Regions from separate parts of the Streptomyces sp. NPDC044719 genome, predicted to be linked through region 2. Evidence: predicted binding sites of a transcription regulator. Region 2 holds the regulator's gene; each other region holds the start of a gene.

Region 1 (3,273 bases), on a different contig from region 2:
TGTGTGATTGAGCGCGGTACAGTTGGGGAACGCGATCCCGATCCCCTGATCGGGCACCCTGAATTCCTGCCGCGAGCCCGACAAGATGTAGCCAAAGTGTGTGGGTCTTTCGTGGCTTTTGTTCCCTTTGTGTGGCCCGACTTGCCCTGAAGTCGGGCGAATTCTCCCCACATTCCGGATCCTGCGCGTCCGGAATTCTCGTCCGATTGACCTGTTGCAGACGGCAGTTGGACAGATACATTCAGCCGCGGTCGACGCGTTCCGGCGCACGCCCCCAATCCGTGGGGGGTGAGGTCTGACCCGGATCCGCGAAGTGCGGATCTGTGCAAGGGCCAGTAATAGGGGAGTTAGGCATGGCTCAGGGCACCGTCAAGTGGTTCAACGCGGAGAAGGGGTACGGCTTCATCGCGGTCGACGGTGGTGCGGATGTTTTCGTCCACTACAGCGCGATCCAGATGGACGGGTACCGCACCCTTGAAGAGGGCCAGCGGGTCGAGTTCGAGATCTCGCAGGGCCAGAAGGGCCCACAGGCCGACATGGTTCGCGTGGCTGCCTGAACGCGCGACCACGACAAACCGCAAGCGGCAGGTCTTCTCTGAAGGGCCCGTACCCCCCGGGGTGCGGGCCCTTCGGCCTGCCCGGCGGGCCGGCCGGTGTGACGGTCCCCGCCCGGCGTGTCGGGCCCGCCGGGGCGGGGCGCTCGTCGAAGTCCGCCGCGCCCGAGGGTGCCCGGGAGCCCGGCCTGGTGCAGGGCGGCGAGTGTGCGCCCCGGGCTCGCTCGCGTCGGCCTCTCCAGCACCGCCGCAGGCCCTGGGCCAGGCCTTTCACGGCCTCGGCCGAGTCGCCGCGGCGCTGTCCGCGGGCTGTGACCGGGCCGGGCGCGCCCTGTTCGCCGGGGGCTGAGCGCGCCCCCGCATCTTGAGAGGCGCTTGCACTCGCCTAGGCCGAGTGCTAATCATTGCGTTAGCACTCTGAAGGTGAGAGTGACAACGTAAGGACCGGGTCGGTGAGGCCCGCAGGCCGGGTGGGGAAGGAACCCACGAGGCAAGCGAGCCGTCCGTCGCGGGCGCGGGCGCGGTCCGAAGTAATCACCCCCAGTCCTGGAGGGACCACTTCACATGGCCAAGATCATCGCGTTCGACGAGGAGGCGCGGCGCGGCCTCGAGCGCGGCATGAACCAGCTCGCGGACGCCGTGAAGGTGACGCTCGGCCCCAAGGGCCGCAACGTCGTCCTCGAGAAGAAGTGGGGCGCCCCCACGATCACCAACGATGGTGTCTCCATCGCCAAGGAGATCGAGCTCGAGGACCCGTACGAGAAGATCGGCGCCGAGCTGGTCAAGGAAGTCGCCAAGAAGACGGACGACGTCGCCGGTGACGGTACGACCACCGCGACCGTCCTCGCCCAGGCCCTGGTCAAGGAGGGCCTGCGCAACGTAGCCGCCGGCGCCAACCCGATGGCCCTCAAGCGCGGCATCGAGCGTGCCGTCGAGGCCGTCTCCGCCGCCCTGCTGGAGCAGGCGAAGGATGTCGAGACCAAGGAGCAGATCGCTTCCACGGCCTCCATCTCCGCCGCCGACACCCAGATCGGCGAGCTCATCGCCGAGGCGATGGACAAGGTCGGCAAGGAAGGCGTCATCACCGTCGAGGAGTCCCAGACCTTCGGTCTGGAGCTGGAGCTCACCGAGGGTATGCGCTTCGACAAGGGCTACATCTCGGCGTACTTCGCGACCGACATGGAGCGTATGGAGGCCGTCCTCGACGACCCGTACATCCTGATCGCGAACTCCAAGATCTCGAACGTCAAGGACCTGCTCCCGCTCCTGGAGAAGGTCATGCAGTCGGGCAAGCCGCTGCTGATCATCGCCGAGGACGTCGAGGGCGAGGCCCTGTCGACCCTGGTCGTCAACAAGATCCGCGGCACCTTCAAGTCCGTCGCCGTCAAGGCCCCGGGCTTCGGCGACCGCCGCAAGGCGATGCTGCAGGACATCGGCATCCTCACCGGCGGCGAGGTGATCTCCGAGGAGGTCGGCCTCAAGCTGGAGAACGCCACGCTCGACCTGCTGGGCAAGGCCCGCAAGGTGGTCATCACCAAGGACGAGACCACCATCGTCGACGGTGCCGGCTCGGCCGACCAGGTCCAGGGTCGCGTCAACCAGATCCGCGCCGAGATCGAGAACAGCGACTCGGACTACGACCGCGAGAAGCTGCAGGAGCGCCTGGCGAAGCTCGCCGGCGGTGTCGCGGTCATCAAGGCCGGTGCCGCCACCGAGGTGGAGCTCAAGGAGCGCAAGCACCGCATCGAGGACGCCGTGCGCAACGCCAAGGCGGCCGTCGAGGAGGGCATCGTCGCCGGTGGTGGCGTGGCCCTGCTGCAGGCCTCCCAGGTCTTCGAGAAGCTGGAGCTCGACGGTGACGAGGCGACCGGCGCCAACGCCGTGAAGCTCGCGCTGGAGGCCCCGCTGAAGCAGATCGCCGTCAACGGTGGTCTCGAGGGCGGCGTCGTCGTGGAGAAGGTCCGCAACCTCCAGGTCGGCCACGGCCTGAACGCCGCGACCGGTGAGTACGTCGACATGATCGCCGAGGGCATCATCGACCCGGCGAAGGTGACCCGTTCCGCTCTGCAGAACGCCGCCTCCATCGCCGCGCTGTTCCTCACCACCGAGGCCGTCATCGCCGACAAGCCGGAGAAGGCCGCCGCGCCCGCCGGTGGCGGCATGCCGGGCGGTGACATGGACTTCTGATCGACCCCTGGGGGTTTCCCCGGGTTGATCAACGGTCTCGCCGAGGGCGGCACTTCCTGTTCCGGGTATCCGGGCAGGGGGTGCCGCCCTCGGGCGTGTCCGGGGTCACAGCGCGGACGGGATGGCGCGGGTGGGCCGGATGGTTGAACCGCATGCCCTATGCGTATGCACATACTGTCCGGTATCCGAAGGAGCCCCTGAGTGACCGTCGCCGCCTCTCGCGCCGCTGAAATCCTGTCCCGGCCCGTCACGCTCAACGGCCTGACCGTCCCGAACCGCATCGCCATGGCGCCGATGACCCGCATGTTCTCCCCGGGCGGAGTCCCCGGTGACGACGTCGTCTCGTACTACTCCCGCCGTGCCGCCGCCGGAGTCGGCCTGATCGTCACCGAGGGCACCTACGTCGGCCACGACTCGGCCGGGCAGAGCGACCGCGTGCCGCGGTTCCACGGCGAGGAGCAGCTCGCGGGCTGGGCGAAGGTCGCCGAGGCGGTGCACGCCGCCGGCGGCACGATCGTCCCGCAGCTGTGGC
Region 2 (3,273 bases):
GGACCCCCAGCAGCGGCCGGACCGCCCAAGTCAGCGCCCGTTGAACGCGTCCTTGAGCCGCGAGAACAACCCCTGCTGCCCCGGCTGGAACTGCCCCGTGGGCCGCTCCTCGCCCCGCAGCTTGGACAGCTCGCGCAGCAACCGCTCCTGCTCGGGGTCGAGCTTCGTCGGGGTCTGGACCTCGACGTGGACGATGAGGTCACCGCGTCCGCCGCCCCGCAGGTGCGTGACGCCCCGGCCGTGCAGCGGGATCGACTGGCCGGACTGGGTGCCCGGGCGGATGTCGACCTCCTCCATGCCGTCCAGCGTCTCCAGCGGCACCTTCGTGCCGAGGGACGCCGCCGTCATGGGGATCGTCACCGTGCAGTGCAGGTCGTCGCCGCGCCGCTGGAACGTGGAGTGCGGGAGCTCGTGGATCTCGACGTAGAGGTCACCGGCGGGACCGCCACCGGGCCCGACCTCGCCCTCGCCGGCGAGCTGGATGCGCGTGCCGTTGTCGACACCGGCGGGGATCTTCACGGTCAGGGTCCGCCGGGAGCGGACGCGGCCGTCACCGGCGCACTCCGGGCACGGCGTCGGCACCACGGTCCCGAAGCCCTGGCACTGGGGGCAGGGCCGGGACGTCATGACCTGGCCGAGGAAGGACCGGGTGACCTGCGAGACCTCACCGCGGCCGCGGCACATGTCACACGTCTGCGCACTCGTCCCCGGCGCGGCGCCCTCGCCGCTGCAGGTGTTGCACACGACGGCCGTGTCGACCTGGATGTCCTTGGTCGTACCGAAGGCGGCCTCGTCGAGCTCGACCTCGATACGGATCATGGCGTCCTGGCCGCGGCGGGTGCGCGAGCGCGGGCCGCGCTGCGACGCCGTGCCGAAGAACGCGTCCATGATGTCGGAGAAGTTCCCGAAGCCACCGGCTCCGAAGCCGCCCGCGCCGCCGCCCGCGGCCTGCGAGAGCGGATCTCCGCCGAGGTCGTAGACCTGCTTCTTCTGCGGGTCCGACAACACCTCGTAAGCGGCGTTGATCTCCTTGAACCGCTCCTGGGTCTTCGGATCGGGGTTGACGTCCGGGTGCAGCTCGCGTGCGAGCCGCCGGAAGGCCTTCTTGATCTCTTCCTGCGACGCGTCGCGGCGCACGCCGAGTACGGCGTAGTAGTCCGTGGCCACTACGACTCCGCCAGGATCTGTCCGACGTACCGTGCCACTGCGCGTACCGCTCCCATCGTTCCCGGGTAGTCCATGCGGGTCGGTCCGACCACGCCGAGCTTGGCGAGTGCCTCGCCGCCCGAACCGTAGCCGACCGACACGACGGACGTGGAGTTGAGTCCTTCGTGGGCGTTCTCATGACCGATACGTACGGTCACGCCCGGATCCTTCGCCTCGCCGAGCAGCTTGAGGAGCACGACCTGCTCCTCGAGCGCCTCCAGCACCGGCCGGATCACCAGGGGAAAGTCATGCCCGAAACGGGTGAGATTGGCGGTGCCGCCGATCATCAGCCGCTCCTCGTTCTCCTCGACGAGCGTCTCCAGAAGCGTGGAGAGCACCGTGGAAACCGTACCCCGGTCCTCGTGCTCGAACGCCTCCGGCAGATCCTCCACCAAACTCGGCACATCCGCGAAACGGCGGTTCGCGACACGGCTGTTGAGCCGTGCGCGCAGATCCGCGAGCGAGGCCTCGCCGAAGGGCGCCACGCAGTCGACCACACGCTGCTCGACCCGCCCGGTGTCCGTGATCAGCACGAGCATCAGACGCGCGGGCGCGAGGGAGAGCAACTCCACATGCCGCACGGTCGACCGGGTCAGCGACGGGTACTGCACGACGGCCACCTGGCGCGTGAGCTGCGCCAGCAGCCGCACCGTACGCGCCACCACGTCGTCGAGGTCGACGGCGCCCTCGAGGAAGTTCTGGATCGCGCGCCGCTCGGGCGCGGTCATCGGCTTGACGCCGGCCAGCTTGTCCACGAACAGCCGGTAGCCCTTGTCGGTGGGGATGCGCCCGGCACTTGTGTGCGGCTGGGCGATGTATCCCTCGTCCTCGAGGGCCGCCATGTCGTTGCGGACGGTGGCCGGGGAGACGCCGAGGCTGTGCCGCTCGGTGAGGGCCTTGGAGCCGACGGGCTCCTCGGTGCCGACGTAGTCCTGGACGATGGCGCGCAGCACCTGAAGCCTGCGTTCACTGAGCATCGCGCACACCTCCAGAAGTCTTCCGCTCGCTGCCCTGCCTGTCGTGGCCTGGCACTCTGCGCGTGCGAGTGCCAGCATTCCCCGGCCCAGTGTACGGCGGTGGGGTGCACCCCCGGCAAGGCTGGTCGTGCGCTGTGGTGCCCGCGACGGGTGTCACCGCTAGCGTCGCCGTATGACGGTGACTTGGGAAGAGCTCGGGTGGGAGCGGGTGGCCGCCGGGGTGGGGCGGTGCCGGCTCCCGGTGTGGGACTGCACGGCGGGACTGGTCGCCGGTGAGGGCGCGGTCCTCATGATCGACGCGGGGTCGAGCATGGCCGAGGGCACGCGGTTGCGCACGCAGGCGCAGTCACTCACCGGTCATGGTGTGACGCATCTCGCGCTGACCCACCCCCACTTCGACCATGTCTTCGGCGCGGCGGCGTTCCCGGAGGCGGAGGTGTTCGGCGCGGTGGGCGTGGATTCGGTCCTCACGCGCGTCCGGGACCGCGAGGAGCTGCGCGCGGACGCCGTACGCAACGGCCTGGCGGAGCCTGTCGCCCAGGAGTCGGCGGACCGGCTGGTCCCGCCCCGCCATCTGGTCTCCGGCGAGTGGACGCTCGACCTGGGCGGCGGCCGCCAGGTGCTGCTGGCGAACGTGGGCCCGGGGCACACCGCGCACGACCTGGCGGTGCTGGTGCCGGGTGATCCGGAGGTGGTGTTCTGCGGGGACCTGGTCGAGGAGTCCGGCGAGCCCCAGGCCGGCCCCGACGCCGTGCCGTCGCACTGGCCGGCCGCCCTGGACCGGCTGCTGGATCTGGGCGGCGATGACGCACTGTACGTGCCCGGTCACGGAACGGTGGTGGACGCGGCGTTCGTCCGGGCTCAGCGGGACGCGCTGGCGGCGCGTTTCGGCGTGTCGCGGTGATCGCCGTGCGCCTTCTCCTATCGTCATTCGAATGCGCCAGTACTCCGCCGACCTGACCCCGCCGTGGAAGAAGCCGAAACCAGTGCCCGAGGTTCCGGCGGATCCGGGCCTGGTGGTCGAGGAGCCCGGGTCGGGCTTCTGCGGAGCGGTGATCGGGTGCGAGGCGGGCACGGTGACGCTGGAGGA
Region 3 (3,273 bases), on a different contig from region 2:
GTGCTTGCGCTCCTTGAGCTCGACCTCGGTGGCGGCACCCACGCGGATGACGCACACGCCGCCGGCCAGCTTCGCGAGGCGCTCCTGGAGCTTCTCGCGGTCCCAGTCGGAGTCGGTGGACTCGATCTCGGCCTTGATCTGGGCGACGCGGCCCTGCACGTCGTCCTTGTTGCCGGCGCCGTCGACGACCGTGGTGTCGTCCTTGGTGACGGTGATGCGGCGGGCGGAACCGAGGACGTCCAGGCCGACCTGGTCGAGCTTGAGGCCGACCTCCTCGGAGACGACCGTGGCGCCGGTGAGGACCGCGAGGTCCTGCAGCATCGCCTTGCGGCGGTCGCCGAAGCCGGGGGCCTTCACCGCGACGGCGTTGAAAGTGCCGCGGATCTTGTTCACGACGAGGGTGGACAGCGCCTCGCCGTCGACGTCCTCGGCGATGATCAGCAGCGGCTTGGAGGCGTTGGCCTGGATGACCTTCTCCAGCAGCGGCAGCAGGTCCGCGATGGCGGAGATCTTGCCCTGCGTGATGAGGATGTACGGGTCGTCCAGGACGGCTTCCATGCGCTCCTGGTCCGTCACGAAGTACGGCGACAGGTAGCCCTTGTCGAAGGCCATGCCCTCGGTGAAGTCCAGCTCGAGGCCGAAGGTGTTGGACTCCTCGACGGTGATGACACCGTCCTTGCCGACCTTGTCCATCGCCTCGGCGATGAGCTCGCCGACCTGCTGGTCCTGGGCGGACAGCGCGGCGACCGCGGCGATGTCGGACTTCTCGTCGATCGGGCGGGCCGTGGCGAGGAGGTCCTCGGAGACGGCGGCGACGGCGGCGTCGATGCCCTTCTTCAGGGCGGCCGGGGAGGCACCGGCGGCGACGTTCTTCAGGCCCTCGCGCACGAGCGCCTGGGCGAGCACGGTCGCGGTGGTCGTACCGTCACCCGCGATGTCGTTGGTCTTGGTCGCCACCTCCTTGACCAGCTGGGCACCGAGGTTCTCGTACGGGTCCTCGACCTCGACCTCACGGGCGATGGTCACACCGTCGTTGGTGATGGTGGGAGCGCCGAACTTCTTGTCGATGACGACGTTGCGGCCCTTGGGGCCGATCGTCACCTTGACCGTGTCGGCAAGCTTGTTGACGCCGCGCTCGAGGGCGCGACGGGCGTCCTCGTCGAACTTCAGGATCTTCGCCATGGGAGCGTGAGCCCTCTTCCGGAATCTGGGATATACGGCACTGCGCCCCGGGCGCCCGGCTTATTGGAGATCGCGGGGGCCAGGGGCGCAGCTCAAAGCAATGTGCTTGGGGTGAATTACTTCTCGACGATCGCGAGCACGTCGCGGGCCGAGAGGACGAGGTACTCCTCGCCGTTGTACTTCACCTCGGTGCCGCCGTACTTGCTGTAGAGCACGACGTCGCCGACGGAGACGTCGAGCGGAAGACGGTTACCGTCCTCGAAGCGGCCCGGGCCCACGGCCAGGACGACGCCCTCCTGGGGCTTCTCCTTGGCGGTGTCCGGGATGACCAGGCCAGAGGCGGTGGTCTGCTCGGCGTCGAGCGGCTGGACCACAATGCGGTCCTCGAGCGGCTTGATGGCAACCTTGGAGCTGGTGGTCGTCACGATCCGACCTCCCCCTTCGGAGATCTCACGGGGTTAACTGTCTGAGGTGGCGACCAGGTGGATCCGTCGTCGCGGGTGCCGGACCTGCCCGTCGCTGTGTTGGCACTCTCCAGGGGGGAGTGCCAGAGCCGAGACTATGACCGTGATTAGCACTCGGTCAAGCGGACTGCTAATTGCCCGGCGGCGCGTCGGCCGGGCGGGTCTTTGAAGGCCGCCCCTACAGGTAGTCCTCCAGCCGCCCCACCCGCAGTCCCCGCCCCTCGATCTCCCCCAGCAGCCGCACGGTTCGTTCCGTCGTTGTCAGGGGATTCGTCGCGGCCGACGGCACCGAGACGATGTCGCCGGGGCGAAGGCGGGGCTCGCCGCGGGTGTACGTCAGTTCGCCGTCGGCGGACAGGGACGCCCGCCAGCGGACGATCGCCGTGATGCCGCAATCGGCGGCGGCGCGCACGGTCGTCGTGTCGTAGGTGCCGTAGGGCGGGCGGAAGAGGTGGGGGCGGATGCCGAAGCGGGTGCGGAGTTTGTGCTGCTGGCCGCAGATCTCGGCGCGCTGGCCGGCGTAGGGCAGGCCGCGCAGGGCCGGATGGTCGAGGGTGTGGTTCTGCACGGTCGCGCCGACCGCGCGCAGCCGGGCCAGATGGCCGTAGCCGGGGCCCGCGACGCTGTCCGTGAGGAACAGGCTGACCGGGAGCCGCCGTTCGCGGACGAGGCCGGCGAAGCCGGGGTCGCGTTCGGCGCCGTCGTCGTAGGTCAGGAAGACGACCGGGTCGCGGGTGCGGACCCGGTCCACGACGGGCGGCAGGCGTGCCGGACGGGTGTCGGGGCCGGCCGAGTGGGCCCGGTCCTGGCCCCGGCCGTCCGCTTCCGCCCGCTCCCCAGACGTCCCGGCGCAGCCGGCCAGCAGGAGCATGCCCGCACACAGCGCGGCAGCGGCCGGCAGCCGCCTCACAGGTAGTCCTCCAGCCGCCCCACCGCGTATCCCTCGGCCGTGACCTTGTTCAGGAAGCGGCGGATCATGTCGGTCATCGTGCCCTTCCATAGCTCACGGCCCCGGAAGTGGGTGAGGACGATGTCGCCCGGGCGCAGCCTGCGGTCCGCCTCGCGGTACTCCCAGTGGTCGGCGAAGACCTCCGCGTTCCACAGGGGGACGTACTCGATGCCGCAGGCCTCGGCGGCGCGCAGCGTCGCCCTGTCGTAGCTGCCGAAGGGCGGGCGGAAGAGGGTGGGGCGGGTGCCGTAGCGCCTCTCGATGAAGCGCTGCATGCCGCAGATCTCGCGCTTCTGCGCGCGGTACGACAGGCCCGGCATGTAGCGGTGCCGGAGGGTGTGGTTGTTCAGGACCGCGCCCCTGGCCTGCATCTGCCGGAAGTAGCGGTCGTCGTCCTTCACCAGGTAGCCGCTGAGGAAGGCGGTGTACGGGACGTCCAGGTCGCTCATCATCCGCAGGAATTCCGGGTCCTTCTCGGCACCGTCGTCGATGGTGAGGAAGACGACCTTGTCCCGGGTGGGGACGGTGGTGAAGACGGGCGGGAGGCCCAGCTCCCGGTGGCCGTCCACCTCGAAGCCCTTGCGGGTCCTGATCCTGGGCTTCTTCGCGGGGGCCGGCGGGGCGGCCTGCGGGACCCTTCTCAGCCCCCAGCGGTGCGCCGCGGCGATGCGGGCGGCG

The links. Region 2 encodes HrcA, which represses chaperone genes, less so after heat shock. Its sites were predicted from a motif close to TTNGCACTCNGNNNNNCNGAGTGCNAA; they were not measured.
Region 1: the regulator HrcA is predicted to act here: its motif matches at 929-955, upstream of groL (chaperonin GroEL).
Region 3: the regulator HrcA is predicted to act here: its motif matches at 1,754-1,780, upstream of groES (co-chaperone GroES).

What each region holds. Positions count from the first base shown of each region.
Region 1 covers NZ_JBWKHE010000007.1:157,792-161,064, forward strand. The annotation lists gene AC07DF_RS27365 (cold-shock protein) at 354-557, shown strand; gene groL (chaperonin GroEL) at 1,119-2,741, shown strand; gene AC07DF_RS27375 (NADH:flavin oxidoreductase) at 2,943-3,273, shown strand, end outside.
Region 2 covers NZ_JBWKHE010000006.1:258,099-261,371, forward strand. The annotation lists gene dnaJ (molecular chaperone DnaJ) at 31-1,167, opposite strand; gene hrcA (heat-inducible transcriptional repressor HrcA) at 1,167-2,183, opposite strand; gene AC07DF_RS24795 (MBL fold metallo-hydrolase) at 2,356-3,087, shown strand; gene AC07DF_RS24800 (DUF3097 domain-containing protein) at 3,119-3,273, shown strand, end outside.
Region 3 covers NZ_JBWKHE010000001.1:366,358-369,630, reverse strand. The annotation lists gene groL (chaperonin GroEL) at 1-1,182, opposite strand, end outside; gene groES (co-chaperone GroES) at 1,299-1,607, opposite strand; gene AC07DF_RS01825 (polysaccharide deacetylase family protein) at 1,825-2,517, opposite strand; gene AC07DF_RS01820 (polysaccharide deacetylase family protein) at 2,553-3,273, opposite strand, start outside.